DNA from 4 places in the Azotosporobacter soli genome. Region 2 is predicted to be linked to each of the others. Evidence: riboswitches for the same ligand, from Rfam matches in the RefSeq annotation. Region 2 holds a riboswitch; each other region holds the start of a gene.
What was found. Region 2 has a riboswitch for S-adenosylmethionine ahead of QTL79_RS12950 (trans-sulfuration enzyme family protein). Riboswitches for the same ligand answer to the same signal wherever they lie in the genome.
Positions count from the first base shown of each region.

Region 1: it holds a riboswitch for S-adenosylmethionine, as region 2 does, so the genes downstream of both, metK (methionine adenosyltransferase) here and QTL79_RS12950 (trans-sulfuration enzyme family protein) in region 2, are expected to answer to the same signal.
Region 3: it holds a riboswitch for S-adenosylmethionine, as region 2 does, so the genes downstream of both, QTL79_RS09905 (methionine ABC transporter ATP-binding protein) here and QTL79_RS12950 (trans-sulfuration enzyme family protein) in region 2, are expected to answer to the same signal.
Region 4: it holds a riboswitch for S-adenosylmethionine, as region 2 does, so the genes downstream of both, QTL79_RS05565 (pyridoxal phosphate-dependent aminotransferase) here and QTL79_RS12950 (trans-sulfuration enzyme family protein) in region 2, are expected to answer to the same signal.

Region 1 is NZ_JAUAOA010000007.1:78,536-85,955, reverse strand. It holds gene QTL79_RS08590 (hypothetical protein) at 1-83, shown strand, start outside; gene QTL79_RS08585 (YicC/YloC family endoribonuclease) at 159-1,043, shown strand; gene remA (extracellular matrix/biofilm regulator RemA) at 1,087-1,350, shown strand; gene gmk (guanylate kinase) at 1,374-1,988, shown strand; gene rpoZ (DNA-directed RNA polymerase subunit omega) at 2,034-2,240, shown strand; gene coaBC (bifunctional phosphopantothenoylcysteine decarboxylase/phosphopantothenate--cysteine ligase CoaBC) at 2,252-3,451, shown strand; SAM riboswitch class I at 3,507-3,614, shown strand; gene metK (methionine adenosyltransferase) at 3,689-4,879, shown strand; gene priA (primosomal protein N') at 5,022-7,420, shown strand, end outside.
Region 2 is NZ_JAUAOA010000016.1:17,033-24,452, reverse strand. It holds gene QTL79_RS12975 (hypothetical protein) at 1-530, opposite strand, end outside; gene QTL79_RS12970 (hypothetical protein) at 535-1,755, opposite strand; gene QTL79_RS12965 (DUF2325 domain-containing protein) at 2,228-2,518, opposite strand; gene hydE ([FeFe] hydrogenase H-cluster radical SAM maturase HydE) at 2,700-3,731, opposite strand; gene QTL79_RS12955 (DUF2292 domain-containing protein) at 3,766-4,104, opposite strand; gene QTL79_RS12950 (trans-sulfuration enzyme family protein) at 4,101-5,270, opposite strand; SAM riboswitch class I at 5,352-5,456, opposite strand; gene QTL79_RS12945 (MalY/PatB family protein) at 5,627-6,853, opposite strand; gene QTL79_RS12940 (amino acid ABC transporter ATP-binding protein) at 6,853-7,420, opposite strand, start outside.
Region 3 is NZ_JAUAOA010000009.1:11,065-18,484, forward strand. It holds gene hisD (histidinol dehydrogenase) at 1-979, opposite strand, end outside; gene hisG (ATP phosphoribosyltransferase) at 976-1,641, opposite strand; gene QTL79_RS09885 (D-2-hydroxyacid dehydrogenase) at 1,792-2,742, shown strand; gene QTL79_RS09890 (HD domain-containing protein) at 2,739-3,197, opposite strand; gene hisZ (ATP phosphoribosyltransferase regulatory subunit) at 3,256-4,455, opposite strand; gene QTL79_RS09900 (YerC/YecD family TrpR-related protein) at 4,472-4,783, opposite strand; SAM riboswitch class I at 4,924-5,028, shown strand; gene QTL79_RS09905 (methionine ABC transporter ATP-binding protein) at 5,100-6,158, shown strand; gene QTL79_RS09910 (methionine ABC transporter permease) at 6,127-6,780, shown strand; gene QTL79_RS09915 (MetQ/NlpA family ABC transporter substrate-binding protein) at 6,807-7,420, shown strand, end outside.
Region 4 is NZ_JAUAOA010000003.1:371,098-378,517, forward strand. It holds gene QTL79_RS05545 (2-oxoacid:ferredoxin oxidoreductase subunit beta) at 1-226, opposite strand, end outside; gene QTL79_RS05550 (2-oxoacid:acceptor oxidoreductase subunit alpha) at 250-1,398, opposite strand; gene QTL79_RS05555 (4Fe-4S dicluster domain-containing protein) at 1,395-1,595, opposite strand; gene QTL79_RS05560 (hypothetical protein) at 1,661-2,014, shown strand; SAM riboswitch class I at 2,063-2,167, shown strand; gene QTL79_RS05565 (pyridoxal phosphate-dependent aminotransferase) at 2,255-3,442, shown strand; gene QTL79_RS05570 (MetQ/NlpA family ABC transporter substrate-binding protein) at 3,439-4,257, shown strand; gene QTL79_RS05575 (purple acid phosphatase family protein) at 4,319-5,581, opposite strand; gene QTL79_RS05580 (DUF441 domain-containing protein) at 5,757-6,215, shown strand; gene QTL79_RS05585 (ATP-binding protein) at 6,282-7,420, opposite strand, start outside.

The DNA.
Region 1 (7,420 bases), on a different contig from region 2:
TTTCGGAAAGTGCTAATTTGTCATTGTTTACCGGCGACGGACGGGAGCATTCTTTTTCATTTGATTTAACGAGGATCAAATGAAAAAAAGAGGAATTGCCCCAAAAACGACGAAATATAGCGAAATGATGAATTTGGACCAGGAGAGGAGGCACTTGCGTGCTCAAGAGTATGACCGGCTTTGGACGGGGTGAATTCTTAGATGGTTCGCACCGTTTTTTAGTGGAAATAAAAGCGGTGAATCATCGCTACAATGAATTTTCGATTCGTATGCCAAAAACATTGGGCCCCTTGGAAGATCGAATCCGGCGTAAGGTTGCGGATCAGATGTCGCGCGGGCGAATCGACATCTTTATCACGATGGATGAATATGCGCATGCCAAGCGTCGTATAAGGGTTGACAAAGAGTTGGCTATCGCGTACCATAATGCTTTAAGAGAATTGGCTGATTTGCTTGCAACGCCTCTGACGGACAGTTTGCATCAAGTGGCTAAATATCCAGACGTTGTTCAAGTCGAAGAAGAGACGGAAGACGTCGAATTGCTTTGGCTTAAGCTTGGCGAGGCTATTGGCGAGGCTGTCGACAATTTGATGCAAATGCGTCGTACAGAAGGGGCCAATCTGGCACAGGATCTAGATGGGCGCTTGGCGATGTTGCTGCTGCAGATTGAGAAGGTTGAAGAACGCGCGCCGGCAGTGCTCGAAGAGTACCGGAAAAAAATGCTCGACCGGATGCGCGAAATGTTGCAAGCCGTAGGTGCAGAACCGGATGAAGCCAGAATCCTGCAGGAAGCGGCTGTTTTTTCCGATAAAATCAGTATTGCGGAAGAATTGGTTCGTTTAAAAAGTCATGTGAAGCAGTTTCGTGTTACACTTCAGAGTACGGATGCGGTGGGACGAAAGTTGGATTTTTTGGTGCAGGAGATCAACCGCGAAACAAATACCATTGCTTCAAAGGCAAACGATTATATGATTGCTAATTTAGTCGTGGATATGAAAAGTGAAATTGAAAAGATGCGAGAACAGATTCAAAACATCGAATAAGCCGGTTTTTGCCAGGCTAGGGAAAGGCAGGAGGAACATACCTATGGAAATTAAACTTATCAATATCGGCTTTGGAAACATTGTCTCCGCGAATCGAATTATTTCCATCGTCAGTCCTGAGTCGGCGCCCATTAAGCGGATCATCCAAGAAGCGAGGGACCGCGGCATGCTGATTGACGCTACCTATGGACGCCGGACGCGCGCCGTGATCATCACGGACAGCGATCATGTTATCCTTTCGGCAGTGCAACCAGAGACCGTAGCCCATCGGTTGGCCAGCAAGGATAGCGATGAAGGTGCAGAGTAAAGCGGAAGGAGCTCGATAGGCGAATGGCAAGGAAGGGCAATTTAATCGTGGTATCCGGGCCTTCCGGTGCCGGCAAGGGAACAATCTGTCAGGAAATGTTCCGACAACATTGCGATTTGCAATATTCTATTTCTGCCACCACGCGCGCGCCTCGTACCGGCGAAGTGGATGGCGTAAACTATCTTTTTGTTGCTAAAGCCCAGTTTGAAACAATGATTGAGCAGGATGACCTGCTGGAATGGGCTGAGGTATACGGAAATTACTACGGTACACCGCGCAGTTATGTTATGGAGATGTTGGCTTCCGGCAAAGATGTGGTCTTGGAAATCGATACCCAAGGGGCATTGCAGGTGAAAAAAAAATTCCCCGAGGGTATTTTCATTTACATCGTGCCGCCGTCGCTTGAAGAATTGTCGAAACGGATTTATAACCGAGGCACAGATGCGCCGGATGTGATTGAACGACGCTTGAGCTGTGCGAAAGAAGAATTAATTTGTGCCAGCGAATACAATTACGTGGTCGTCAACGATCAGCTGGATCAAGCCGTAGATAAAGTTCGTGCTATCATTGTTGCCGAGCGTTGTCGTGTGCAGCGGAATCTGGATGTTGTGGACGAAGTGCTGCATACTTCCTGTTAAGAAAACTGCAATTGCAGTTGGGCTAAATAGTCGGAGGAGGACATTATGATTAATCCATCATTAGACGTCTTGGTAAAGAAAGTGGACAGCAAATATACGTTGGTGGTTTTGGCTGCCAAACGGGCACGGGAACTTATGGATGGAGCGCAAGCGTTGGTGGAATGCCCGTCGCACAAACATGTGACGATTGCGCTGGAAGAAATTGCGCAAGACAAGGTGTCCTATGAAAGGACGAAAAGCGGCATCAAATAGGAGGCACTGCTATGTTGACAGGCAAAGTCATCGTTGTAGGAGTCACCGGCGGCATAGCCGCTTACAAAGCGGTGGAACTGGTCAGTCGTCTGCGCAAGCAGCAGGCTGAAGTGCAGGTGATTATGAGTCGGGGCGCGACGAATTTCGTTACGCCGCTGACTTTTAGGGAAATCAGCGGCAATCCGGTTGTCGTTGACATGTGGGATGAACCGAAGAGCTGGAATGTGGAACATATCGCGTTGGCGCTGCGGGCCGATGGTTTCGTGATTGCGCCGGCGACGGCTAATTTAATCGGAAAACTGGCTAATGGTTTGGCCGATGACAGCCTTTCGACCACGCTGATGGCTACGACGGCGCCGGTTTTATTGGCGCCTGCAATGAACAGTAATATGTACCAAAATCCGATCGTTCAACAAAACATAGCAAAACTGACTGCGCTTGGCTATCGTTTTCTGCAGCCGGATTGCGGTATGTTGGCCTGCGGCGTGGAAGGTCCGGGACGTTTGCCGGAACCGGAACGGATTGTTGATGCCGTGATCGAGTTATTGTGTCCGCAGTTGCCTTTGGCTGGAAAAAAAATTCTGGTCACGGCGGGCGGTACGCGCGAAGCGATTGACCCGGTGCGCTATATCGGCAACCGTTCGAGCGGCAAGATGGGCTATGCATTAGCGGCCGCTGCGGCAAGTTTTGGCGCCGAAGTCGTCCTAGTCTCCGGACCTGTGGCGCTTGACGATCCGGCGGGCGTCAGAGTGATCCGGGTGGAATCGGCGCAGGAAATGATGGCGGCGGTACTGGAAGAATTCCCCGGTAGCGATATTACGATCAAGGCGGCGGCGGTTGCCGATTATCGACCGCAAACGGCTGCGCAGCATAAAATAAAAAAACAGGCGGAGCAGCTGACGCTGGTGCTGGAAAAGAATCCGGACATTTTAGCCGAACTGGGCCAACGCAAGCAAGCCGGACAGCTGTTAATCGGTTTTGCGGCGGAGACGCAGGAGTTGCTCACGCATGCACGCGGCAAACTGGAACGCAAACGTCTGGATATGATTGTCGCCAATGATGTAAGTTTGCCGGGGGCGGGCTTCAACAGCGACACGAATATCGTGAAACTGTTGTATGCGAATGGACACCAAGAAGACTTGCCGCAGATGGACAAACAAAGTCTGGCAATAGAACTGCTGAAAAGAATTATTAAATTAGCGGAAAAATAAACTTGAAAAATAGATGTACATTTGGTACAATACAATTCGGTAAAATTGTATATGGAACTCATCAAGAGTTGGTGGAGGGATAGGCCCGATGAAACCGCGGCAACCATTAGCCCCGTGCTAAAACGGTGCCAATTCCAGCGGCAGTATGACCGCGAGATGGGCGAGGAAACGTAAACCTCCCTATGGAGGTTTTTTGTTTTAAAAAAATTAAAATCAAACGAGGGGGTATATAGTGCAATGACGACAAAACGCGTACTCTTTACTTCAGAGTCGGTAACGGAGGGACATCCGGATAAGATTGCCGACCAAATCTCCGATTCCGTGTTGGATGCGATTTTGGCACAAGATCCGATGGGCCGTGTTGCCTGCGAAACATTAGTGACGACCGGTATGGTTCATGTGGTGGGCGAAATCAGCACAAAATGCTATGTGGACATTCCGAAACTGGTTCGGGAAACGGTAAAAGAAATTGGTTATACGCGGGCTAAGTTTGGCTTTGACGGCGACACTTGCGGCGTGTTGATTTCGATTGATGAACAATCGTCTGACATTGCGATGGGCGTTGACAAAGCGCAGGAAGCAAAAAAAGGCGGCAAAGATGAGGCCGATCTCATCGGTGCGGGCGACCAAGGCATGATGTTCGGTTATGCGACCAATGAAACGCCGGAACTTATGCCGATGCCGATTTCGCTGGCGCACAAGTTGTCGCGTCGTCTTTCTGAAGTGCGCAAGAGCAATCTGCTCGATTATCTGCGTCCCGATGGTAAGACTCAGGTTACGGTTGAATATGTCGACGGCAAACCGGTTCGCGTTGACACAATCGTTATTTCTACGCAGCATGGTCCCGAAGTGGACCTGGCTACGATCGAAAAAGACCTGATCGAACATGTGATCAAACCGATCGTTCCCGCCGAATTCCTTGATGCGGAAACGAAATACTACATCAATCCTACCGGTCGTTTCGTCATCGGCGGACCGCAAGGCGATGCCGGCTTGACTGGCCGCAAGATCATCGTCGATACTTACGGTGGTATGGCTCGTCATGGCGGCGGTGCGTTCTCCGGCAAGGATCCAACAAAGGTCGACCGTTCTGCGGCTTACGCGGCGCGTTATGTTGCAAAGAACATCGTAGCGGCTGGTCTGGCCGAGAAATGCGAAATCCAATTGGCATATGCGATTGGTATTGCGCATCCGGTTTCTATTCTGGTCGAAACATTTGGCACAGCTAAGGTTGACGAAGAGTTGATTGCCAGCCTGGTTAAGAAACATTTTGACCTGCGTCCGGCCGGCATCATCAAGACGCTCGATCTGCGTCGCCCGATCTATCGTCAGACAGCTGCTTACGGTCATTTTGGCCGTACCGATGTTGAGCTGCCGTGGGAAAAAACCGACAAGGCTGAAATTCTCCGCAAGGAAGCAGGTCTTTAGTTCCTGTCCGGCGAAATAGAATAGATATTGCGAAGAAAAGGGGCTCGGAGGAGACCCTTTTCTTTTCGTTAGTGCGGTATCGGACGTGAGGCATGGAGCATGTCTTGCGTCTTAAAATCAGCCGTTACTTGCAGGAGGGGCCATGTTTAGAGTCGCAGAAGTGCTGTTGAATATTAATACGCGCAGCTTATCCAAACCGTTTTCCTATCTGATTCCAGATGATGCAGCACTCGTCTCAGATGGTTGGCGGGTTATCGTGCCCGTGCAAAACCGCATGTGCGAAGGCTTTGTCGTGGCGGTGCGAGAAGCGGAGGCGACGGAGGCGGAGAAGCTGCGGGAAATTGCGGAAGTGCCCGATGATGAAGCTTGGTTTGACGTCAATATGCTCCACACCGCGCGTTGGATGAGCGAATATTATCTGTGCAGTCTGACGGAAGCGATGCGCCTTTTTATACCGGGAAAGACCGGCTTTAAACGAGAACTTTATTATCGTTTGAGCGATTCGGCGCCAAGCCTATTTCCTGACGCAAGCGACGAGTTGCTTGCGGCGCTTCGTTCTACGGCTTTCGTACCGGCAGCTAAGTTGCGTGCGCGTTTTGGAACAGGCGTACTCGATATATTAGCGCAGTGGCAGCGCAAAGGCTGGTTAGACGTACAGCGCGGCGGCAGCAATCGCTTGCACGCTAAATATCAAAACTGGCTGGTGCGGATCGGAGAAAGCGAAACGATTGTCGCGTACCGGGAAAATGCCAAGCGAGCGCCGGTTCGGCAACGCTTGATTGATCGCCTCTTGCAACAGCCGGAAATAGCGCTGGCGCAGCTGCGGGAAGAGGGATTTGACACGGTGCAATGCCGCCGCTTGGTCGAAGATGGGATAGCGAAACTGGAAAGTCGGCAAATTATGCGCGACAGCTATGCCGCCCAAGAAACGCAGTGCCAAAATTTTCCGCCGACGTTGGAACAACAGGTTGTTTTAAATGCGGTTGAAGCGGGGCTTGAAAAACGCGCCCATGAATCGTTTTTACTGCATGGCATCACCGGCAGCGGTAAGACTCAGGTTTATATCCTGGCCGCTTTAGCGGCTAGGCGGCAAGAGCGGCAGGTTATTGTGCTAGTGCCGGAGATTGCTTTGACCGGACAAATGGTCGCTCGCTTTCGTGACTGCTTTGGCGATGATGTTGCGGTTATCCATAGCAAGCTTTCGGCAGGCGAGCGATTTGATGCGTGGAAACGACTGCGTCAGGGGCAGGCCGGCATCGCGATCGGTGCACGCTCCGCACTTTTTGCGCCGCTCACAGATATTGGCCTGGTTATTATTGATGAGGAACATGAATTTAGTTATAAGCAAGAAGAAGCGCCGCGCTACCATGCCAGAAAAGTGGCGGAAGCAAGAGCGAGTGAAGCGGGCGCCGTCCTATTGCTGGGCAGCGCGACGCCATCGCTCGAAAGTTATCACTCGGCATTGGCCGATCAACAGCGTTTGTTGGTCATGAAAGAAAGGGTAGACGGAGCGGCTTTGCCGAGTGTTGCGTTGGTCGACATGCGCGCTGAATTGAAAGCTGGGCGTCGCTCGGTTATTTCGCAGGCGCTGCGTGAATTGTTGGAAGAGGCGCTAGCGGCGGGTGAGCAGGCGATTTTACTGCTTAACCGCCGCGGCCATTCGACGTTTGTTCTCTGCCGTGAATGCGGTCATGTGATGACTTGTGAAAAATGCGATGTTTCATTGGTATATCATCAAACAAGCAAACGGTTACAGTGTCATTATTGCCAGGCCAATCATGCGACGCCGGATGTGTGTCCGGCATGCGGCAGCCGCTATATTCGCTTTTTTGGAACGGGAACGCAAAAACTGGAAGAGGAGCTGCACAAATTACTGCCGACCGCGCGGGTGGTTCGCATGGATCAGGATACGACCGGAGCGAAATTTTCACATGACCGCATCTTAAAGGCGTTTGCCAGTGGCGAATATGATATTTTGCTAGGTACGCAAATGGTGGCCAAAGGCCATGATATCAAAAATGTGACGGCTGTCGGAATTCTCGCGGCGGACAGCGTACTGAACCTGCCGGATTTTCGTGCTGCCGAACGGGTCTTTTCTTTGGTGGCGCAAGCATCAGGCCGGGCCGGCCGCGGCGAAAAACCGGGCCGGGTTGTCGTGCAGACCTATCAACCGGAACATTATGCATTGCAGGCTGGCGCGCTCCAGTCTTATGAAGCTTTTTATCAGCAGGAAATCGAACATCGTCAGGCGCTTAAATATCCGCCGTGCAGTGAAATGGTCAAATTCATGCTGAGTGGTGAAAAAGAGGAAGCGGTGGCGCGGCTGGCAAACGATTTTGCCGCAGCGGTAAGAAGTCTCCCCGGCATGCTCGACGGGCAGCTTCTCGGCCCATTCCCGGCGGCGCTATATCGTGTGAATAATCGATTTCGGATGCAGGTACTGCTCAAGGGAAGCGAGCTTGGGCGATGGAAGGCGGCGCTGCAGAGCTTGCTATTGGAACGTTTTCCCGCTGTGGCAGTCGATGTTGACCCGCTTAATTT
Region 2 (7,420 bases):
TTAAAGGAATGGCTGCCCACGCTCATTGTCAAGTCACAGGCGGCGCCTGAATCACTCAGCGATTTCCACCATTGATTATCACCTTGAGCAGTACCTGCCGGCCCAGGATTGTCATTATTATCGTCGGAACCGATATAGCCGCTGGGGTTTTTACTGGTGCTTCCAACCAAGTCAAAGGCATATGCATAGCTCATACTCTGATTATTCGAGCGTACCAGAGACACATTGTTAACGAGATTAGGAGCTTTGAAACAACCGGTTGCCGCCGTAATTTTTAGCGTCTCTCCCGTCAAATTTACAATGTTCATATGCGGTATCGCCTTTATCATTTCCGTCTTATATCCTAGCGGCCCTGTATTCCAGCCGCGATAGATCAAGACCGCACCTTTATTATAATTGTCGGAAGCCGCTCCATTATACAAATGATTATAGAGACTGTCATCCAGCGAAAGCAGCGCTTGCGCATTAATTGGCATCAAGCATACGAACGCCACCGTCAAGCTGAGTACGATCGCATTGATTCTTTTCATTTTTCTAACCTCCTATATACGCTGTCTTCACGCCGATAATCTTGACCGGAGTTGCCGGGACATTCTTAATCACCGCCGGCGTCGTTGCCGTCGAGGCGGCGGGCTGCGTCGCGCTGCCCGCATAATACATCAGTTGCAGCAGGTTTAAGTTTTGCAAATTCACTGTTCCGCTGTATTGCGACATTCCTGCCGCCAAATTGTAAATCCATCCGTCAAGCACTGCGATCGTGCATTCATTGATGTCATTGTCTCCAGCCGCCTGCACATTTTTAATGTAAATGTTATATGCCGGCGCCGTAAAATAGCGAACCGTGTTATCCGCAGCCGTAAGCGTAACCACAAGCTGCTTCGTCGATGCCAACGTATTGATCTGGTTGTTCACCGTCGAATCGCCAAGATAAACGCCCGCGTTGGCTGACGCAAAGAAGGCTGTTGCTTGTGCGTAATTTTTAGTAACTTGATTTGTGAATTTAGAAGTCTGCGTTGTCGTTTGCGCGGTGGTAAGTTTTGTTGCAGAATTCAAGGAAGGCGTCACTGGATTTGTTTTAGAGGCATCTGCAATCGATTTCACCAGATCTACGCCCGAAGAGATAATCTCCTCGACATCTCCGTCTTCACAGGCAATAATGATCCCAGCCGCATCTTTGATGCTGGAGAAGGCAAAATCAAAAACTTTACCCCATAGAATGTTTTTCTTTGACGAATACTCATAGCCTAGTTGAATGTACGCACCATTTAAAATTGAGCTTGGATTGTTTACTGTATTTAAGGTCAAGCGTTGCCCCTGGCTGAAATGCCCAGAATAAGTAGAATAGGAATTGTTTTCGTTTGAAGCAGGTATTAATGGGCAAAGATTAATCATGCCTTCCCAATACGCGTTGCCTTTCGCTATCGCATACGACTTGTTTGCCTTATGCGTTAAAAGAGTATCTAATTTGATTGGCGTCGCTGCAAAGACATTTTGTTGATTATTCAATGCATTGCCGCTTGTCGAAAAGCCAGTGGAATATAGATTTGCATATTTGTTATTTGCAAAAGTGGAGTCATTCGCAACAGCGATTGAAAGTTGCTCACCGGTTAGATTGATGATTCTGGTAAAATACATCCCATCCCGGGGATCCAGCAACACCGATCCTGATCCGGAAGCAGCAACCGCCTGCGTTGCTCCATACTGCATCACCAACAGTAAGGTTAAAACCATCATCAGCCATGTTGTTCTTTTCATTGAAATACCCCTTTCATACTTTAATTCGAGCAAACCGAGCCTATTTGGGGTGATTATAACGAACCACGCATTTTTGACGAAACATTCGGTCATTTAGTCTTGCAATCCCCCCCCCTTCTCTGTCCTATCAGCATCTAACCTTCCACTTTCAACACCGATTTTCAGAATATTACCTGCTTTACACTATCCCGTTCTACATCGCTCTCGTTTTACCTTTTATTACCAGCCTTATTTTTCGATTAAGTTTTATTATTTAAAAGCATCATAAAAAGCGAGTAGGCTATGAATCATTTTGCCTACTCGCTTTCTATGTTTTTATCTGCTGTTTTAAAATTGCTTTTCTCTCCATCGCTTTCTTTGCTAAAGCAAAGTCTGCTTTCTTCATCGGTTATTCAGCAAAACAAGGCTAAACAGCCAGGTCATTGAAATTGCCAACGGCAAAAGTTGGTTTTCCCGCATCTTGCATCCCTCCTCATTGCATAAAGTTAGTTGCGTTTAATTTTGCCACCAGGCTGCAGCAGGAATTGGGCGTGAATAAAACCGGAATCCCTTGGGCTTTCGCCTGATCTTTAATATGTTTTGCCGTCATATGATTGATATAGTCGACAATCACCACCACTAAAGAGGTTGCTGCGGGAATATGCAGTTTTCTCATTTCCGCTTTTTTCCGCCCGCTGACATGATTTATCGTCTGCATGCCAAAACTGTCCAAACACTTTACCAAACTCTCCAACCGATCGCCGCCAACAAGCATCACTGACATAGTTCCCGCCCCTTTCTTTTCATTGTTACGATAAACAAAGGCCGGGTCGAACAGCATGCACTGTCCGAAACCCGGCCTTTGGATGTCCAATCGGCAAGTTTCCCCTTTTGCCCCATTGCAATTAAAACTTTTCAAAGTTTCTATTTTATTGATTTTAACACACATCGACCACTACTGCAAGTCATTTGTTCTTTTTGTTGCGAAAACCAAAGTCCGTTGCGACATGGCGGCCGATGCCGTTAATCTTTCCGGTAATGCAGCCGCGGCAATGAGCAGGCGTGTCGTTCAAACAAATTTTCCCGGGATAAAGCAGGTACATTTTACGATATTCCCCTTCAGTCACATTCGGCATCACTACATTGGCGCCGCTTTGCAGCGCAAGGATGCGACCTTGCGGATGCAACGCTTCCATGGCCGTTGTCGCCGGAATATTGGCCTCCGGCAACAGCAAGCGAGTCAACGCCATCACCTTGCGACTGAGTGCAAAAGCGCCGTTTTCAGCCTGAGCCAGCGGCGTGTCCGGATTGGCGATAAAAGGTCCGATGCCAACCATATCGGCGTCTAATTTCGCAAACAATAAGATATCATCCGCAATGGACTCCAGCGATTGTCCGGGCAGCCCGACCAGGCAACCTGTCCCAAGTTCAAAACCAAGCTCCTTTAAATCCAGCAGACAACGATAGCGATTATCCCAGCTTTGTCCCGGATCAAGTTTTTCATACAGTTCCCTGTCTGATGTCTCAATGCGCAGCAAATATCGATCTGCACCAGCCGCTTTGTAGGCGGCGTAATCCGCTCGACTCTTTTCGCCCAAACTTAGCGTCACGGCCAGTTCCATTTCTTTTAGCTGCCGGATAATTGTCGTCATGGTATCCACGTCGTAAGAGTCGTCTTCGCCTGACTGCAGTACGACAGTCTTATAGCCGTATTGCACCGCCTTTGCCGCGAAATCGATGATCTCTTGCGAAGTTAAACGATAGCGGCGGATTTTTTTATTATCACGCCGCAAACCACAGTACAGACAATTCTGCTTGCAAATATTAGAAAACTCAATCAAACCGCGCAGATGAACGCCGTCGCCGACGAAGCTCCGGCGTACCCGATCCGCTGAAGCAAATAGAGCTTCATCATAATTTTCTTCCGACAACAGCTCGACGATTTCTTCCTTCGTTAGCTGATGCGTCTGTTCCGCTTTTTCAAGTAAGCGCAGCATACCGTTCCTCCTTTTCTCGCCTCACTATTTAAACTCAGATTCCCTCGCCGTCAAGGCCGCACGCGCCTGCCCAGCGTCGTTTTTCCGTTTTCTCGATCTGATTGACGCGACCGTTGACGATTTTCACAAGAATTTGCCCATAACGCATGCCGGTCATTTCCTGGCAAATGTGTTCACGAACCCGCTCCAAGACTGTCGCATTTATTTTTTCCGCTTGCACGGTTTTATTTTGCACGGCTTGCACCTGAAATTTTTCCGTACGTTCCAGTTGAACCACTTTTCCGTCTTGAACAATGATGGTCAGCACCCCAAAGCGAATCTGACGAACCGATTCTTCGACAATGGCGTTGACAAATGCAGTTCCGGCACTCATATCTTTCCCCGCCCCGCTTCCTGCTCAGCATTTCCAATCGCAGCCTGCGCCAAATCGGCGATCAAATCGCGCGCATCTTCGATTCCGACCGATAAACGAAGTAAGTTTTGCGTGACCCCCAGTCGCTCTCTGACCTCTGGCGGAACATCGGCATGTGTCTGCACCGCCGGCAGCGTAATTAGCGTTTCGACGCCGCCAAGGCTCTCTGCAAAACGCAAGAGTCGAACCTTTTTTAAGATATGCGCCGCCAATTCGGGCGAAGTCACGCGAAAGGAAATCATTCCGCCATAACCGCTCGACTGACGATCCTGAACTTCTTTGCCTGGATGCTTATCAAGCCCCGGATAATAAACCTGTTCAACCCACGTTTGCTGTGTGAGCCAGACTGCCAATAATTTCGCATTTTCCTCGTGCCGCCGCATGCGCAGCGCCAACGTTTTTAAACTACGAATCAGCAGCCAGCTGTCATTCGGACTAAGCACCGCACCGGCGGCATTTTGCACAAAGCGAACTCTTTCTGCAATCTCCGGCGTACGTGCAACCACCAACCCGGCGATTAAATCATTATGCCCGGCCAAATACTTGGATGCGCTGTGAATCACAATATCCGCGCCTAGCGTTAACGGGCGTTGAAAGTAAGGCGTCAAGAATGTGTTGTCGATAATTAACATACTATCATTTTCTTTCGCCAATTCCGCCAGTTTTTCAATATCGGCTATATTCATTAGCGGATTGGATGGCGTTTCCACAAAGATTGCCTTTGTTTCCGCTCGAATCGCTTGTTTGACGGCGGCTAAATCACTGCCGTCGACAAAAGTGATTTGCAAGCCAAATGAGGCAAACACTTTTTCCAGCACGCGGTATGTCCCGCCGTAACAGTCTTCGCTGACCACCAAGTGATCTCCTGCGCGATACAGCATCACTACCGCCGTAATCGCGGCCATGCCGGAAGAAAATGCAAAGCCTGCATATCCTTCTTCCAACGCAGCTATGCCTTCTTCTAAAATTTGCCGCGTCGGATTATGGCTGCGCGTATAATCATAGCCTGTACTCTGGCCTAACGCAGGATGACAAAAGGTCGCAGTCTGATAAATGGGTGTACTTACCGCCCCGGTTCTTACATCACTACAAGTCCCGACTTGCGCCGCTTTCGAATCAAAATACATAACAATCATTCCTTTCTTCTTAAACAGATATAAAAAAGACCCCTTTCCGAGGAAAGGAGTCCGCATTGCGAAAACGCCTTTCTCTCATCTGTCAGAGCGTTTTTGCTCTGCTGGAATTAGCACCACTGCATTGCTGCCGGTTGCCGGGTGTCATCGGGCCAGTCCCTCGACCACTCTTGATAAGAGAAGATCCATATTTACTTGTCCGTTATCTTACCATCTCACAAATCGATTTGTCAACTCATTTCGCCATCACGCATTACAAATCAGATAAAATTCAAGCCATTCTCCATCATATTGTTACCTTTACGTTTTACATTTTGCTTGACCTGAGGCTCCCCCGCCATCCTAGCCGCCTATTCTTTTCCCCTTTTTTTAAGAGCCTGTTCGATTCGCTCCAGCGCTTCGTGCAAAATACGACGGGACGTTGCAATATTAAGACGGACAAACCCCTCTCCCTGTCGCCCAAAACTCCGGCCCGAATTCAAACCCACTTTAGCCTCCTGCACCATAAAACGATCCAATTCACGGCTGTCGGAAAAGTACTTATTAAAATCAAGCCAGATCAGATACGTACCTTCCGGTTTCACCATCGTGACTTCCGGCAAGCGGTCTTGTAAGAACTGTGCGGCATATTCGGCATTAGCAGCCAGATAGGGCAATAATGCATCGAGCCACTCGCCGCCTTGCCGGTACGCGACCTCGGTAGCCAATACGCTGAACAAATTATTGCGCCGCAGATGAATACGCCCGATCCAATTGTCCAGTTGCTTGCGCTTTTGCGGGCAGGGAACGACGACATACGAAAGATTCAGTCCTGCCACATTAAACGTCTTGCTTGCCGCCATGAACGTGACAATGTTGTCTGATGCACCGCCTTCAATCGATGCCAGCGGAATATGGCGTTGCCCCCGGTAAACGATATCGCTGTGAATTTCGTCAGCCAATACCGTTACCTGATAACGCCTGGCCAGCTCTTTAAGCGTCGCCAATTCTTCGCGGCTCCAGACGCGTCCGGTCGGGTTATGCGGGCTGCAAAGCAGCAACAAGGTATTGTTCGGATCGGCCATTTTTTCTTCCAGATCGGCAAAATCAATTTCATAGCGACCGTTTTGCAATCGCAGCGGATTTTCCACGACCGCACGGCCGTTGTCTTTCACCAGTTCAAAAAACGGCGGATAGACCGGCGGCTGAATGATTACGCCTTCGCCTTCTTTGCTAAACGAATAGACTGCCAGCGTCAATGCCGGAACGACACCGGGCGTCAGCAACAGCCATTCGCGCTGAATCTGCCAAGCATGACGCCGTCGGTTCCACTCGATGATTGCCTCATATAACGACTCTTCCTGCGTATTATACGCATAAATCGGATGTGCGGCTCGTTCTTGAAGGGCTTCGGCCACTGCCGGCGGCGAAGAAAAATCCATATCGGCAATCCACAGCGGCAGCACCTCTTCGCCAAACACATCCTGAACGCCATCCCACTTGCGACTGCCGGTTCCCCTACGCTCCACTACATTGTCAAAGTCAAAAGCCATTTTCATCACCTGTTTCTCCATATATTTATCTTTTAGCTTCTGCATCAGATAACATAATCCTCCATCGGCAACAATCGCCGTAAAAACTGTTGCGTCCTTTCTTGTTGCGGACGGTTTAGAATTTCCTGCGGCGGCCCCTGCTCAACGATCACTCCGCCGTCAATAAAAATGACCCGATCGGCAATTTCTTTTGCAAAAGCAATCTCATGCGTAACCACGATCATTGTCTGTCCCGCTTTGGCCACTTGCTTCATCACGCCCAGTACCTCGCCCACCCATTCAGGATCCAGCGCTGAAGTCGGTTCGTCAAACAAAATCACCTCCGGATCGAGCGCCAATGCACGAGCAATCGCAACGCGCTGTTGCTGTCCCCCGGACAGTTGCTGCGGATATGCCCCCTCTTTTCCTTTAAGCCCAACGTCGGCGAGCAATTGCCTCGCCCGCTCCTGCGCCGTTTTTTTCGGCACGTTTTGCACTACGATCATGCCTTCGGTAATATTCTCCAACGCCGTTTTATTGCGAAACAAGTTGTATGATTGAAAAACCATGCCTGTTTTACGTCGCATCGCCACCATATTTTGACGCGTCGCCAAGCCGCAATCCACAGCCAAA
Region 3 (7,420 bases), on a different contig from region 2:
CCAACACCAAACCATTGTTTTCCAATGACTGCTTGGCCATTTCTTTACGCGGCAGCAACTCTAACTGGCGTTCGAGCTCCAGCAAAACCTCTTTAGCCAAACGCAGACTATCCGTAATCAGTATGCTGCCTGCCAATACGTCATGTTCTGCCTGACTCAGTAAATCAGCAGCCACATAACAAGCATCCGCACTATCATCGGCAACGATTAATATTTCACTCGGACCGGCAAGCATGTCAATATCACAATGTCCATACACCGCTTTTTTTGCCAATGTCACGAATAGATTTCCGGGACCGGTTATTTTATCAACGCGCGGTACGCTTTCCGTCCCAAAGGCCAGTGCCGCAATCGCCTGCGCACCGCCCATCTTGAAAATCCGATCTACACCGGACTCCTTTGCGGCAATCAATACATAATCATTGATCTTTCCCCCAGGTCCGGGCGGCACCGCCATAATGATCTCCTCAACACCGGCAACCATTGCCGGTATCGCATTCATGATGACTGAGGACGGATAAGAAGCCGTTCCACCGGGAACATAAATGCCAACGCGACCAATCGGACTCACCTTTTGCCCGAGCATCGCTCCTTTTTCCCGCTCCGTCAACCAGCTCTTGGGGCGCTGTTCCTCATGAAAGCGCTTCACATTAGCAATTGCTTTACGCAAAGAAGCGATCACCTTTGGGTCTGCCTTTTCATAGGCATCTGCAACTTCACTCTCGCTGACCCGCCAATCGGATGTCGCAAACGTTATGCCGTCGATGCGTTCGGTAAAGGACAGTACCGCCGCGTCCCCACCGCATCTGACTTCGCTTACGATTCGCTCCACCGCTTGAACTGCTGTTAACGATTCACCGAAAAGCGACTGTAATTTATCCTGCGCTTTTTTCCCTAGACGAACTTCATCAAATGCCGGCTTTGCCAGCAGCGCTTCGAGTTTCGTTCGCTCAAATTCACACGTTTTATATAATTTCATGCTTCTCCGACTCCTTCACTCAACGCCTTCACTGCGCTGACCAATGCGTGAATCCGTTCAAATTTCATTTTGAAGCTCACACGATTCGCTACCAGACGGGCCGTCGCCGTATGAATCTGCGCAATCTCGGTCAAATGATTTTCTTTCAGTGTACGACCGGTTTCCACGATATCTACGATTAACTCTGCCAGACCGACCATCGGCGCGAGTTCTATCGAACCATTCAGTCTGATAATTTCCATCTGTATTCCATGGGAATGAAAAAAAGCCTCCGCAATTTTCGGATACTTCGTCGCCACACGCATATGTGCATAATCACTCAATTTAGGCTGACGCATTGCTTCGGGAACGGCTACCATTAATCGGCACAAGCCGAGTTTAAGATCGGCTAATTCATAAACGTCACGTTCTTCTTCCAAGAGTACATCTTTACCGATGATGCCGATATCAGCGGCGCCGTATTCGACATACGTCGGCAGATCCGCCGTTTTCGTGATGATGAAGCGCAGTTTTGCTTCCTCATTCGTAATAATCAACTTACGCGAGCTTTCTGAAACACTGTCCGCACGGTAACCGGCTTTGGCCAGTAAGTCCACCGACGGCTTGAACAGTTTGCCTTTCGGCAGCGCAATCGTCAGGTATTCCATATCGACAGAAGTCATATCCAATCCCCATCCTTTAGTTATTTAAAGCGATAACATGTTAATATACTATCATTTGCTTTTCAGCTTGTCAATTGCCGCAGGTAGGAAAAACAGAACTGATGTAGAATTCATTCTCTTATAGCAATCTAAAAAGGGGAGATGCCAATAATGGCTGCACTGACAATACTAATTTTAAATAAACTATCCGCGCGCCACCGCGAAGTGCTCGAACGCACAGCGCCTGACTGCCGCATACTAAGCTGCGAATGGGAAGACGCTGCAAAATATCTTCCTGAAGCCGATATCCTCGTCGCCTGGGGATGGATGGATATCCAACCAATGCTAAAAAACGGGCATCAATTGAAATGGATTCATGCACTTAGCGCTGGAGTCGAAAATCTCTTGGCTCCAGTACAGGAAGACAACAGTATTTTATTGACCAACTCAAAAGGAATTCACGGCATTCCCGTTTCAGAGCATGTACTCTCGCTGATGCTCGCCTTCACACGTGGCCTTAATATTTTTATCCGCAATCAGGAACAACATCTTTGGCAGCGGTCCCCAGTAGATGAGTTGCATGATAAAACCATTGCCATCGTAGGCTTAGGCAGCATCGGCCGCGAACTCGCCAAAAAAGCAAAATGTTTTAGCATGCACGTCATCGCAACAAAGCAGACACAAACGCGTGAACTTTTTGTCGATCGTTTGTATCCGCCTGAACAGCTCGATGAAATGCTAGCCGAAGCTGACTTCGTAGTTGCGTCATTGCCTCTATTGCCGGAAACAAACCGACTCTTCTCTTTGTCACGCTTTCAAAAGATGAAGTCATCGGCTTATTTTATTAATATTTCCCGCGGATCAATCGTCAATGAAAATGATCTTATAACGGCATTGCAAGACGGAGTGATCAAAGGCGCCGCACTTGACGTTTTCGAGGAAGAACCGCTCGTCGAAACCTCACCGCTTTGGGAAATGTCTAACGTTATCATTACGCCGCATTTGGCCGCCTTATCGCCTAACTATATGGAGCGCGCGGTTAAGCTTTTGGGCGAAAACCTGGAGCGTTACCTCGACGGAAAAGAACTCGTCAATCTTATCGATAGCAAGAAAGGCTATTAGTTCAAGCTGTCCGCTTGACGCAACAGGGCAAGCTCCGGTGGTTCATCTTTCACCGGAGCTTTGTGATGCCTGGAAACAATTTCGATTACATCGCTTTCCGTGCCGATTTCCCGCAAGAATATCGCACTGCGTTTGGGGTGATTAAAATAAATATAAACGGCATGCCTTACGTTATCTATTTTTCCGCCACGGCCTTCTTTCGCCCAGCTCATAGCTGCTTTAGGCATCGCCGCATGCAATAAGACGGCTATAATTTTATCCCATGTACTGACGTCACCGTTTTGCCGTCCCACATCATGCAATAGGGCGCAACGAACCAAAAGCTGAACATCGAGGTTCTCTTTTCCAGCTGCCAGGCGAATCGCCGTATAAGCCACATTGAGTACATGTCTTTGGTCCGGCAGACTCATTCCCCAAAAGAGCCGTTGCTCAGCTTCGCGCAATTTTTCCTGCACAAAGCTCCGTTCCTCCTGCATTATGCGTGCATTCAAAGCCGACCAGACCTGCTTTACCCTATTCAGCATTTACATATACCAATCTGCGGCGTCCCTTTTCTTGTTGCGTCCATTTTGCATCTTCTTTTAACTGCGGGCGCATCGCAACTTCCACCTGATTGCCAGCCTGCCGAAGCTGCATTGCTTTTTTTAAGGCCTCTGCCAAGCAATCCGGCGCCCAGGCAAGATAAATATCGTCTTGAACGCTTAAAATGTTCGCCCCCTGTTTTTCCAACGCCAGCATGATCCTTTCAACGCCGAGGGCAAACCCAGTCGCTGGACACTCGGTGCCAAACGCCTCGAGCATCCTATCATAACGCCCGCCGCCGCACACTGGAAAACCAAGACCCGGAGTATATCCTTCAAACACCATACCTGTGTAATAGTCGAGATCCCTAGTAAGACCAAGATCAAAATTCACATAGTTTGCCACCTCATAATGAGTTAGCAGCTCATGAATTTCCCTTAGATTTTCTAACGCCTGCCGACAGATCGGATTCGATGTTAATTTGCCCGCTTTTGATAAAACCTCTGCGCCCCCATGCAAAAGAGGTAATTCCAACAACGCCGTTTTTTCATTTGAAGAAAGCGTAGATTCATTTAAACAAAGCTCGAGATCGACTAAGTTACGTCCGACAACGGCCCGCTTAAGGCGTTTCGACAAATCGCCCAACGAATCAATCGGATCCATGAGTCCATTAATAAAGTCAACCTGACCTAAGCTAAATTGAAAATTTTTCAAACCGGCTGAACGCAGACTTTCTACTGCCAGCGCAATAACTTCAGCATCCGCAGTACTGTCCGACACGCCAAGAACTTCGATTCCACCTTGATAGAATTCGCACTGCCGTCCTGTCTGCGCCTCTTCTTGGCGAAACACGTTCGTCAAATAAAATAATTTTAACGGCGGCTCCGCCTCTTTAAGGCGTGTAGCAGCCACCCTGGCAATCGGCGTCGTCATGTCATGTCGCAGAGCAACCAAGCGATTGTGCTGATCAAAAAACTTGAAGACCTGTCCTTGCGACTGCCCGCCATTGCCGACTTCCAGCGTTTCTAAATACTCAAAGGTCGGCGTCACCACTTCATCATAACCCCATTGCGCAAACAGTGTCGCTAAATCGGCTTCCACTCTCCGTTTTTCGGCAGCTTCTCTAGGCAAAAAATCTTTCGTCCCATAGGGAATTCTAGGCACAAAATCGAGTTGTATTGCTGCTTTCAATCTATATTCCTCACTTTCAATCTTTATTTTCTGGAAGTTTTGCAATCCGCTCTAAAATCAGCTTATAGCCGTCGGCGCCATAGTTCAAGCAGCGCTTGACCCGGCTGATCGTAGCCGTGCTGGCACCAGTACTCTCCACAATATCTTCATAGGTATGTTTCTCCTGCAGCATTTTTGCGACCTCTAAACGTTGCGCTAATGCTTTCAGTTCGCTGATTGTTGATATGTCTTCAAAAAACTGATAACATTCTTCGCGACTCTCTAGCTGTAAAATAGCATCAAACAAGCGGTCTGTACTCTTATCCTGCAACTTAGGATTAACTGTCATAGTCAGCCCTCCACACTCTTTATCACTTTACCTCGTTAAATTATATCATGAACTTTTTCCCCTGTAAAATTAAACTTATCTGTTGACATGCAACATCAGTCATGCTAGTATGTGTAAACAAGATCACAATTTCATATTCCACTTCATCTAGAGCAGCGGAGGGATTGGCCCGATGAACCTGCGGCAACCATCACAATTTGTGAACGGTGCCAATTCCTACAGGCAAATGTCCTGGCAGATGAAGCGTCAAGGTTGTTTTTCCTGCCGCTTCACTTTGTGAAGCGGCTTTTATTTTTTTTACGAAAGGATGTTTTTTTTGATAACTGTAAGCAATGTGTCCAAATCTTATCATGAAGGCGCCGCAACAATCACGGCCCTACGCGACATTCATCTGCAGATTAAACCCGGAGAAATCTTCGGTATAATCGGACAAAGCGGCGCCGGAAAGTCCACGCTGTTACGTTGCCTTAATCTGCTGGAACGCCCTGACCAAGGCAGCGTCAATATCGGCGGTACCGAATTGACAACCTTATCTGCAGGGGAACTACGTCAGGCACGAAAGCAAATCGGCATGATCTTTCAGCATTTCAACTTGCTTTCTTCGCGTACTGTTGAAGAAAACATTGCCTTTCCTCTTGAGGTCAGCGGTTGGACTCCAGCTGAAATTCGCCGCGAAGTCGATCGTCTCTTGCCGCTTGTCGGCCTGGAAGATCGCCGCACACATTACCCGGCACAGTTAAGCGGCGGACAAAAACAGCGCGTCGGTATTGCAAGAGCTTTGGCTACGTCACCTAAAGTACTCCTTTGTGACGAAGCAACTTCCGCCCTTGATCCTGAAACAACACATTCTATTTTGGGACTATTAAAGGAAATCAACCAAACACTCGGTCTCACGATCGTCTTGATTACGCATGAAATGTCCGTCGTAAAAGAGATTTGCCATCGCGTCGCCGTGATGAGCGACGGTCGGATCGTAGAATCAGAAAGCGTCTTGTCCATCTTCTCTGCGCCAACACATCCTGTCACACAACGTTTTGTAAAATCCGTCACCTCTTTAGATTTGCCCGATTTTTTAACCCATCTGCCGATTTCCGATACCGCCAGTCCGGACAGCAGTTTGCTCGTCCGTTTGACATTCATCGGCGACAACGCCAAACAACCGGTATTGTCTCGTCTCATTCGTCGTCTGGATCTTGACGCCACGATTTTGCAAGGCACCTTGGATTCTTTGCAAGGTACGCCGTTCGGCCATTTGCTGGTTGAATTGCGCGCTTCAGAAAGCGTCTTAGAGTCTGCCGTTTCCGAGCTGGAAAAGCACCAAGTAAACGTGGAGGTGATCGGCTATGTCGCCAGAAATTATCGAACTGCTATCTAAGTCGCTTTGGGAAACAACCGTTATGGTCAGCGTATCCACGTTGATTTCTACGCTAGTCGGTTTGCCGCTTGGCATTCTTCTTACCATCACAGGAAAAGGACATCTTCTGGAAGCACGCTCTTTGAATCGAGTCTTAGGCGCGATCATCAATGCCGGTCGTTCCGTCCCGTTCATCATTTTATTGGTCGCCATTATTCCTTTCACCAGACTCATTACCGGAACTTCAATCGGTACGATGGCCGCCATTGTGCCGCTCAGCATTGCAGCAATCCCCTTCGTCGCCCGCGTCGTTGAAACGGCGCTAAAAGAGGTAGACAATGGCATCATCGAAGCAGCCTTGTCGATGGGCGCATCGCCGTGGCAACTAATTTACAAAGTGCTGTTGCCGGAGTCCTGGCCAGGCATCATTGCCGGACTCACGCTTGCCATTATCAGTTTGATCGGTTACTCCGCAATGGCCGGGGCCATCGGCGGCGGCGGTCTGGGCGATTTGGCCATTCGATACGGATATCAACGCTTTCGCGCTGACATCATGCTGGCAACTGTCGTTATCTTGCTCATTCAAGTCCAATTGGTTCAGTCTTGCGGCGATTGGTTCGCCCACAAGTTGAATAAAAAATAATCTAAATTCTGGGAGGAATCATCACTATGAAAAAAAATCTTTTACTATCGCTCACATTACTTTCTCTGTTGCTTGCCTTCACCGGCTGCAGCCAACAGCAAAGTGCCGCACCAGCCGCCAAGACCACAGTCTTAAAAGTTGGCGCAACCGCCGTTCCCCACGCCGAAATTCTAGCCGCCATTAAACCGGATTTGGCAAAGGAAGGAATTGACCTGCAAATTGTAGAAATGACTGATTATGTTCGTCCAAACTTGGCTGTTGCCGACAAAGAACTGGACGCTAATTTTTTCCAGCACATCCCTTACCTCGAAAAATTCTCGAGCGAACGCAAGTTGGCACTGACCTACACCGCCAAAGTTCATATTGAACCGATGGGCATCTACTCCCGCAGCGTCAAAGACCTGACTCAGCTCTCTTCCGGAAGTAAGATCGCGATACCGAATGATCCGACCAACGGCGGACGTGCATTGGCACTCTTAGCTAAAGCTGGCATCCTGACGTTGAAAGACGGCGTTGGCGTACATGCTACCGTACAAGACATCACCGCCAACCCCAAACAGGTTAAAATTGTTGAGTTAGAAGCGCCTCAACTTCCCCGCTCACTCGATGACGTAGCATTAGCCGTTATCAATACGAACTA
Region 4 (7,420 bases), on a different contig from region 2:
CCGGATTTGCCAGCTTGATGCCGGTTGCAAACGGGATCGCCCGACCGTGCGCGGTATGCAGCGTGTCAAAGTCCATATAACCGGAAGCGCGCGATGAGCAGCCGATGCCGGATACGATCACCGTTTTGTTTTGATCAAGGCCCTGTTTGTCGATGGCCTGCGCAATCGCTTTCATCACGATGCCGTTGCCGCAGCCGGGACACCAGATATGGGGCAGACGATTCATACGGAAATATTTTTCGTGCGCTCTCACTTTGCCACCTCCGCGTTCAGGTCTTCTATCGCCGCGACGATTTCCTGCGGCGTAAAGATCTCCGTATCATATTTAGGCAGCGATACCACCTTGGCCTGTCCGGCAGCGACCCGCTCCACTTCCAGCACCAATTGGCCGTAATTCATTTCCGGCACCAGAATCGCTTTTGCCTGCGCCGCAATCTTCTTGATGATCTTGTCGGCGAACGGCCAGATCGTCATCAAGCGTACCATGCCGACCTTGACGCCTTTCTTGCGCGCCGCTTCCACGCCCGCATACGCGGTCCGCGCCGTGCCGCCGTAAGCGACGACAACGATTTCCGCGTCCTCCATGAAGAACTCATCATAATGCGTGATTTCATCCTGCGCGCGCATAATTTTTTCATGCAAACGGTGCGTGACATCTTTGGTCAGTTTAGCATTGCCGCTCGGAAAACCGGTTTCGTCATGAAAGAGACCGGTGACATGATAACGATGTCCGGTTCCGAAATCGGCCGGACTCGGCACCAAGTCGTCCATCGGTTTGAACGGTTTGTATGGTTCGCCTTCGGTTACGACCGGCTTGCGGCGCGGATAAACGTCGATTTCTTCGGGACGCGGCAGTACGACGCGCTCGCGCATATGCCCGACGACTTCATCGAGTAAGATGATGACTGGCGTACGAAACCGTTCTGCATAATTAACAGCCTTTACCGCAACATCAAACGATTCGCGCACGGTCCAAGGCGACAGCGCGATCATCGGATGATCGCCATGCGTACCCCAGCGCGCCTGCATGATATCTCCCTGCGAAGGAGATGTCGGCTGGCCGGTCGAAGGACCGGTCCGCTGCACATTGACGATAACAGCCGGAATTTCGGCAATGCAGCCATAACCAATCAATTCCTGTTTCAAAGAAAAGCCAGGGCCGGACGTCGCCGTCAGAACTTTTTTACCGGCCAGCGCCGCGCCAAGCACGACAGCAATACCGGCAATTTCATCTTCCATTTGGATGAACGTGCCGCCAAGCGCCGGCAGCGCTCCGGCCATGTGTTCGGCAATCTCGGTCGACGGCGTGATCGGATAACCGCCAAAAAAGCGCACGCCTGCGGCTAAAGCGCCTTCAGCGCAGGCTTCGTTGCCCTGCATCAATCTTGCTTCGCTCATTTGCTCACCTTCTTTTCCACATAAATGGCATAATCCGGACAGCGCAATTCGCACTGGCCGCAGCCGATACAGTCTTCACCTTTGAGGACTTGAACCTTACTCAAGGTATCGAGACCCAGCACTTGTTTCGGGCAGAGCCCGACGCAAATGTTGCAGCCTTTGCATCGCTCGCTGATAATTGTGATTTCGTGTTGCATACTGCGCCTCCCTGAATTTTTCTTCAATAATCTTCGCTCGACTGGCGGGATAAGCTGCAAACTGTTTGCGCCGCCATGCGAACCGCATCGCCTTTTACATTGACAACAAAGAACTGTTCTTCTCTGCGTTCAAAGAAAAATCCTCCAGCCAATGCAAGAAACTTTGGCTCACAAATGTGAAAAGCCTGCCGCAGCAGGCTTTCTCTTGCGAAACGAACCTCGTTGCCTCTCGTCAAAAACATCGCCTTGCTTCAGCAAATGATGCAGCCTGTTATTTCTCTATTTCCCGCAGCACTATTTCTTGCAACAATTCGTTTGTCCGTTTCACCGGGACTAAATTGTTAAAATTAATTCTATCATTCTCGACCACGCTGCGTCAAGGCGAACAACTTACACAAAAACGCCATTTCGCCCCTTGACACGTCATTGAATATTATGGTACCATTGGCATCATCAATTATATACTGACTTCATCGAGAGCAGCCGAGGGACTGGCCCTATGACGCTGCGGCAACCATCGCAATCTTGCGAACGGTGCCAAATCCATCAGGATCTTTCCTGACAGATGAAGAGCGGATCGCCTCGTAAGCCGATCGAGCCTCTTCACTGTGTGAAGAGGCTTTTCCTTATTTTAAACGGCTATAAAGGAGAATTACACTATGTCAAACACCTTACTGCCTTACGCTTCCGAAAAAGCCAGCCAGTTCAGCGAATCGGTCATCCGTGAAATGTCGCGCATCGCCGCCGCGCATCAGGCGATCAATCTCGCACAGGGTTTCCCCGACTTTCCTGCGCCGAACGAAATCAAAGAGGCCGCGGTCACGGCAATTAACAGCGATTACAATCAATATGCGATCACCTGGGGCAGTCAGTCGCTGCGTGAAGCGATCGCCTGGAAGAGCCGGCGCGATTACGGCATCGAACTCGATCCGCAGCGCCAAATCACCGTTTGCTGCGGCTCAACGGAAGGCATGATCGCCACGCTACTCGCTACCGTCAATCCAGGCGATGAAGTGATCATTTTCCAGCCTTTCTACGAAAATTATGGACCCGACGCCATCTTGTGCGGTGCGACGCCGCGCTATGTCGCGCTGCAGCCGCCGTCCTTCTCTTTCTCGCCGGACGAACTGAGCGCCGCTTTTAATGAACGCACCCGAGCCATTATCATCAACACGCCGAATAACCCGACCGGCAAAGTTTTTAACCGTGACGAACTGCAGCTGATCGCCGATCTTTGCATCAAACACGACGTCCTAGCGATCACCGATGAGATTTATGAGCACATCTTATTCGACGGCGCGCTTCATGTCCCGCTTTATACGTTGCCTCAGATGGCGGAGCGCACCATCGTGATCAATAGCATTTCAAAGACTTACAGCGTTACCGGCTGGCGGATCGGTTTCATTCTCGCTTCGTCGGAAATCACGCAGTCGATCCGCAAGGTCCATGACTTTCTCACGGTCGGCGCGGCCGCGCCGCTCCAGGAAGCCGCAGCGGCCGCATTGCGCTGGGAACCAGCCTATTATCAGGAGCTGGCCGAATTTTACCGCGCACGGCGCGATTATCTGCTGCGTGAACTGACACAGCTCGGCTTTTCCTGCTGCACGCCAAGCGGCGCATATTACATCATGGCCGACATCACGCCGCTCGGCTGGGACAACGATATCGCCTTCTCCCGCTACCTGGCCGAAGAGGTCGGCGTTGCGGTCGTTCCCGGTTCGAGCTTTTATCAATCGGATCATCCCAAGCGTCATCACTTCGTCCGCTTTTGCTTCTGCAAAAAGATTTCCACACTGGAAGCCGCGGTCGAACGACTGCAAAAATTGAAGGAGGTTCCACGAAAATGAATCGAAAACGCTTTTTCTTACCGACACTCTTAGCCGTCATCAGCCTCTTGACCGCCTTCGCCGCCGGTTGTTCAAACGGCGCAGCGCCAGGCAGCGATAAGCCTTTGAAATTAGGCGTCACCGCCGGGCCTCACGCCGAAGTCGCCGAAATCGTGAAAAAAACAGCGGAAAAAGACGGCCTCAAAATCGAAATCGTCGAATTCAGCGATTACGTCCAGCCCAACGCGGCTTTAAGTCAGGGCGATATCAAAGCCAATAGTTTTCAGCATCAGCCCTACCTCGACAATGTCGTCAAAGACCGTAAGTTTGAAATCGTTTCGGTAGCCAAGACCATTCTTTTCCCGATGGGCATTTACTCGCAGAAACTGAAAACGATGCAAGATTTGCCGAACGGTGCCGTGATCGCCATTCCCAATGACCCGACCAACGGCGGGCGCGCCTTGCTGCTCTTGGAAAAAGCCGGTTTGTTGAGACTGAAAGAAGGCATCGGCCATACCGCGACGCCGACTGACATTGTAAGCAATCCGAAGAACCTGCGCTTCAAAGAACTCGACGCAGCACAGATTCCGCGTTCGCTGGGCGATCTCGATCTTGCCGCCATCAATACCAATTATGCAATGACAGCCGGTCTGTTGCCGACCAAAGACGCGCTGCTCTTAGAGGACGGCAATTCACCTTACGCCAATGTCATCGCAGTGCAAACGAAAGATAAGAACGATCCGGCAATCGCCAAGCTGATCAAAGCCTATCAGTCACCGGAAGTGAAAGCTTTCGTCGCTGAACATTTCAAAGGCGCGGCCATTGCCGCCTGGTAAAGCATAATAAAACAGCCGGGAGGTGAACGGGCTTAGCCTGCTTCACCTCTCGGCTGTTTTATTATTTTCCTTTGCGCACTGTCCAAGCGTCGATCAAAGCACCGCTTTGCATAAACGATTTCACGCTCAGTTCGCCGCCGTTGACTTCGACCGTCATATAATTCGGCTCGTCAATCGGGTTGAAGAAGAATTCATCCCAGTCCTTGGCCAGCGTCGCCTTATATGTCTTGGTTCCGCTCCGGCCGCAGGTCACGTAGATCGTGCCTTGCGCAGACTCTTGCATAATTTGTCCGCCGTAGAGCGGATAACTGCGGACATAATCATGATCATGTCCGGCAAAGACGATGTCGACATGATACTTGTCGAACAGCGGCGTCAATCCGTCGCGCAACTCTTCATCGCCGGGCTTCGGGCGGTTATGGTAGGGCGGGCGATGGATCAGCACCACCTTCCACTGTTTGGCGCTGGCCGCCAAGTCCTGTTCCAGCCAACTTTTTTGCAGCTCCAGCATATTGGCGACGAAACTTCGTTCTTCGCCGAGCTGACTGTCGAGCACACTGAAATGAACATTGCCATAGTCAAACGAATACACTTGCCCCTTCAGCCCTTCCGGTCCGTTGCTAGGAACCTTGAGCTGTGAGGTAAAAAGCGTCGGCAGCGAGAATTTGGCTTCCGGCGTATACGTTTCATGGTTGCCGACTACCGGGACAAGCGGAATTGCGTCAATAACTCCTTTTCCGGCGTTAAGCCAGCCATTCCACTGGCCGTAGTCCTGTCCGACATCGACCAGATCACCGACGTTGACGAGAAACGCGGCATCCTGGTTGGCCTGATATGCCTGATGCAGCGTCTTTTGCCACAGTTCATACGTATAGGATTGCGAATCGCCAAACATCAAAAACTTAAATTTTTCTGGCCGCGCCGGCGCGGTCGTGAAACTGTTGATCTCGCTCCACTCTTCACCGTCACCGACCCGGTACAGATAACGGCTGCCGGGTATGAGACCGGTCAGCGTGACCGAATGGATGCTCATGTTCCCCGCATTGCTCGCCAGTTCTTCCGCCTGCGCCTGTGCCGTACGGGGATTCACGGGCAAAGTGAAACCGTTCGTGACCTGCGCATATTGTACAAGCCCAGATTTCGCTGTGACGTCCGTTCGCCAGGTCACGGTCTGCGTCGTTTTCGGATCGGAGGCCCAGGTCAGCGTGACATGATCCGGCGCCGCCTTCGCGCCGCTCGGTCCCGACAGCAGCAAGGCCAATGCTGTGACCGCCGCGACGCCGAACAGCATGGCGCATTGGATTATTCGTTTTCTTTGCAGCATAGCATCCTCTCCTTTTTCCGCTATTCGTTCTCTTTTAAAATGTATCATCGCTCTTAGCACTATGCAAGCATGAAAAGCACTTCCATTAGACTTTTTCCCTCAATCTTAGTATGATAGGTAAAGTGTTCGTTTCTTCTTGCGCCACTGCGCAAAATACTTCCCAGGATGTGATTCGATGAATTTTGAAAACCTTCCCCTGCTGATCATTCTCGTCTTAGGCGTATTGGGCAATAACCATACCGTATCGATAGCTGCCCTGATTCTGCTGCTCATCAAGCTGCTCGGGTTCGGCCAATGGTTCCCTTTTATCGAAGCGCACGGCATCAATATCGGCGTGATCATTCTGACCCTGGCCGTTCTTGTACCGCTTGCGCAAGGGCGCATCGACGCAGGCGACATCGCAAGTGCACTAAAATCTCCTGTCGGTCTTGTCGCGGTAGCGGTTGGAATTTTTGTCGCCTGGGTCGCCGCCCAAGGCGTACCGTTCATGAAAGGCTCACCGGAAACAGTGACCGCGCTGGTAACCGGCACGATCATCGGCGTCTGTTTTTTCAACGGCCTGGCCGTGGGACCTCTCATCGCCGGTGGTATGGTTTCTTTACTCGTCAGCTTATCCGGTTTATGGAAGCAATGATTACAAGCAAGAGGGTGTCGCAAAAAGGTTGTTTAAAACCTTTTTTGCGACACCCTCTTGCCTTTTCTAGCCATTCAGATCTGAGATCGGCAGCTTGATAGTAAAGGTGGTTCCCTGGCCGAGTTCGCTTGCCACACTGATCTCGCCGCCATGCTTCTTGACGATATCGTAGCTGACGCTCAATCCAAGCCCTGTACCTTCACCAATTTCCTTCGTCGTGTAGAACGGTTCGAAGATGCGGTTTATCGCTTCCGGCTCAATCCCTTTGCCCGTATCGGAAACGCTGATGAAGATAAATTTCCCTTCCTGCCAGCTGCGGATTGCGATTCGTCCGCTGCCTTCGATGGCCTGCACCGCATTGAGCAAAAGATTCATGAACACCTGGTTCAGTTGTCCCAGATTGCAGTTGATATCGGGGATGACGCCCAGATCTTTCTCGACCGCAGCCTTGTACTTCAGCTCGTTCCAAATGATATTGACCGTGCTTTCAATACCTTCATTGACGTTGGATATTTTTCGCACGTCATCGAAGCGGGCAAAACTTTTCAAATCCTGTACGATTTTTTTGACCCGATCGGCGCCATCCAACGTCTCTTTCAGCAAATCCTGCGTATCGGCCAACAGATAGTCAATCTCAAGTCTTGTTCTCGCTTGCTCCAGTTCGGCCGTCAACGCAGCGATCCGTTCTTGGCACTGCTGACATTGCACATGCTCTTTGGGCAGTTGCAAAAGCGCCGCCTTGAACTCGTCCTGTACGGCCAGGAACGCGTTCAGCTTCTCGGTATAGCTTTGCAACATCCCCAGGTTGCTGATGATATAGCCCATTGGATTATTGATCTCATGCGCGACGCCAGCCGCCAGCTGACCGATCGAAGCCATTTTTTCCTGTTGCACGATCTGCGACTGCATATTCTTCAACTCGGCGTACGCCGCCTCTATTTCCGCTCTTTTTTGTTCCAGCTTCGTTTCCGCGCGTTTTCTTTCCGCAACTTCTCCCTGCAGCGCATCATTGGAGCGTTGCAGCACATGATTGAGCGAAAAGAGTTCCTGCGTCCGGATATCGACTTGCACTTCCAGACCGTCGCGCGCTTGTTGCAGCGCGTCTCTGTCCTTTTTCTGCTGCCAGAGGCCCCTCAACAGCGGCATGATGAACAAAATGATGATCAGGCTGCTGCCGCTAGCCGCAAGATAATAGCTCTGGCTGC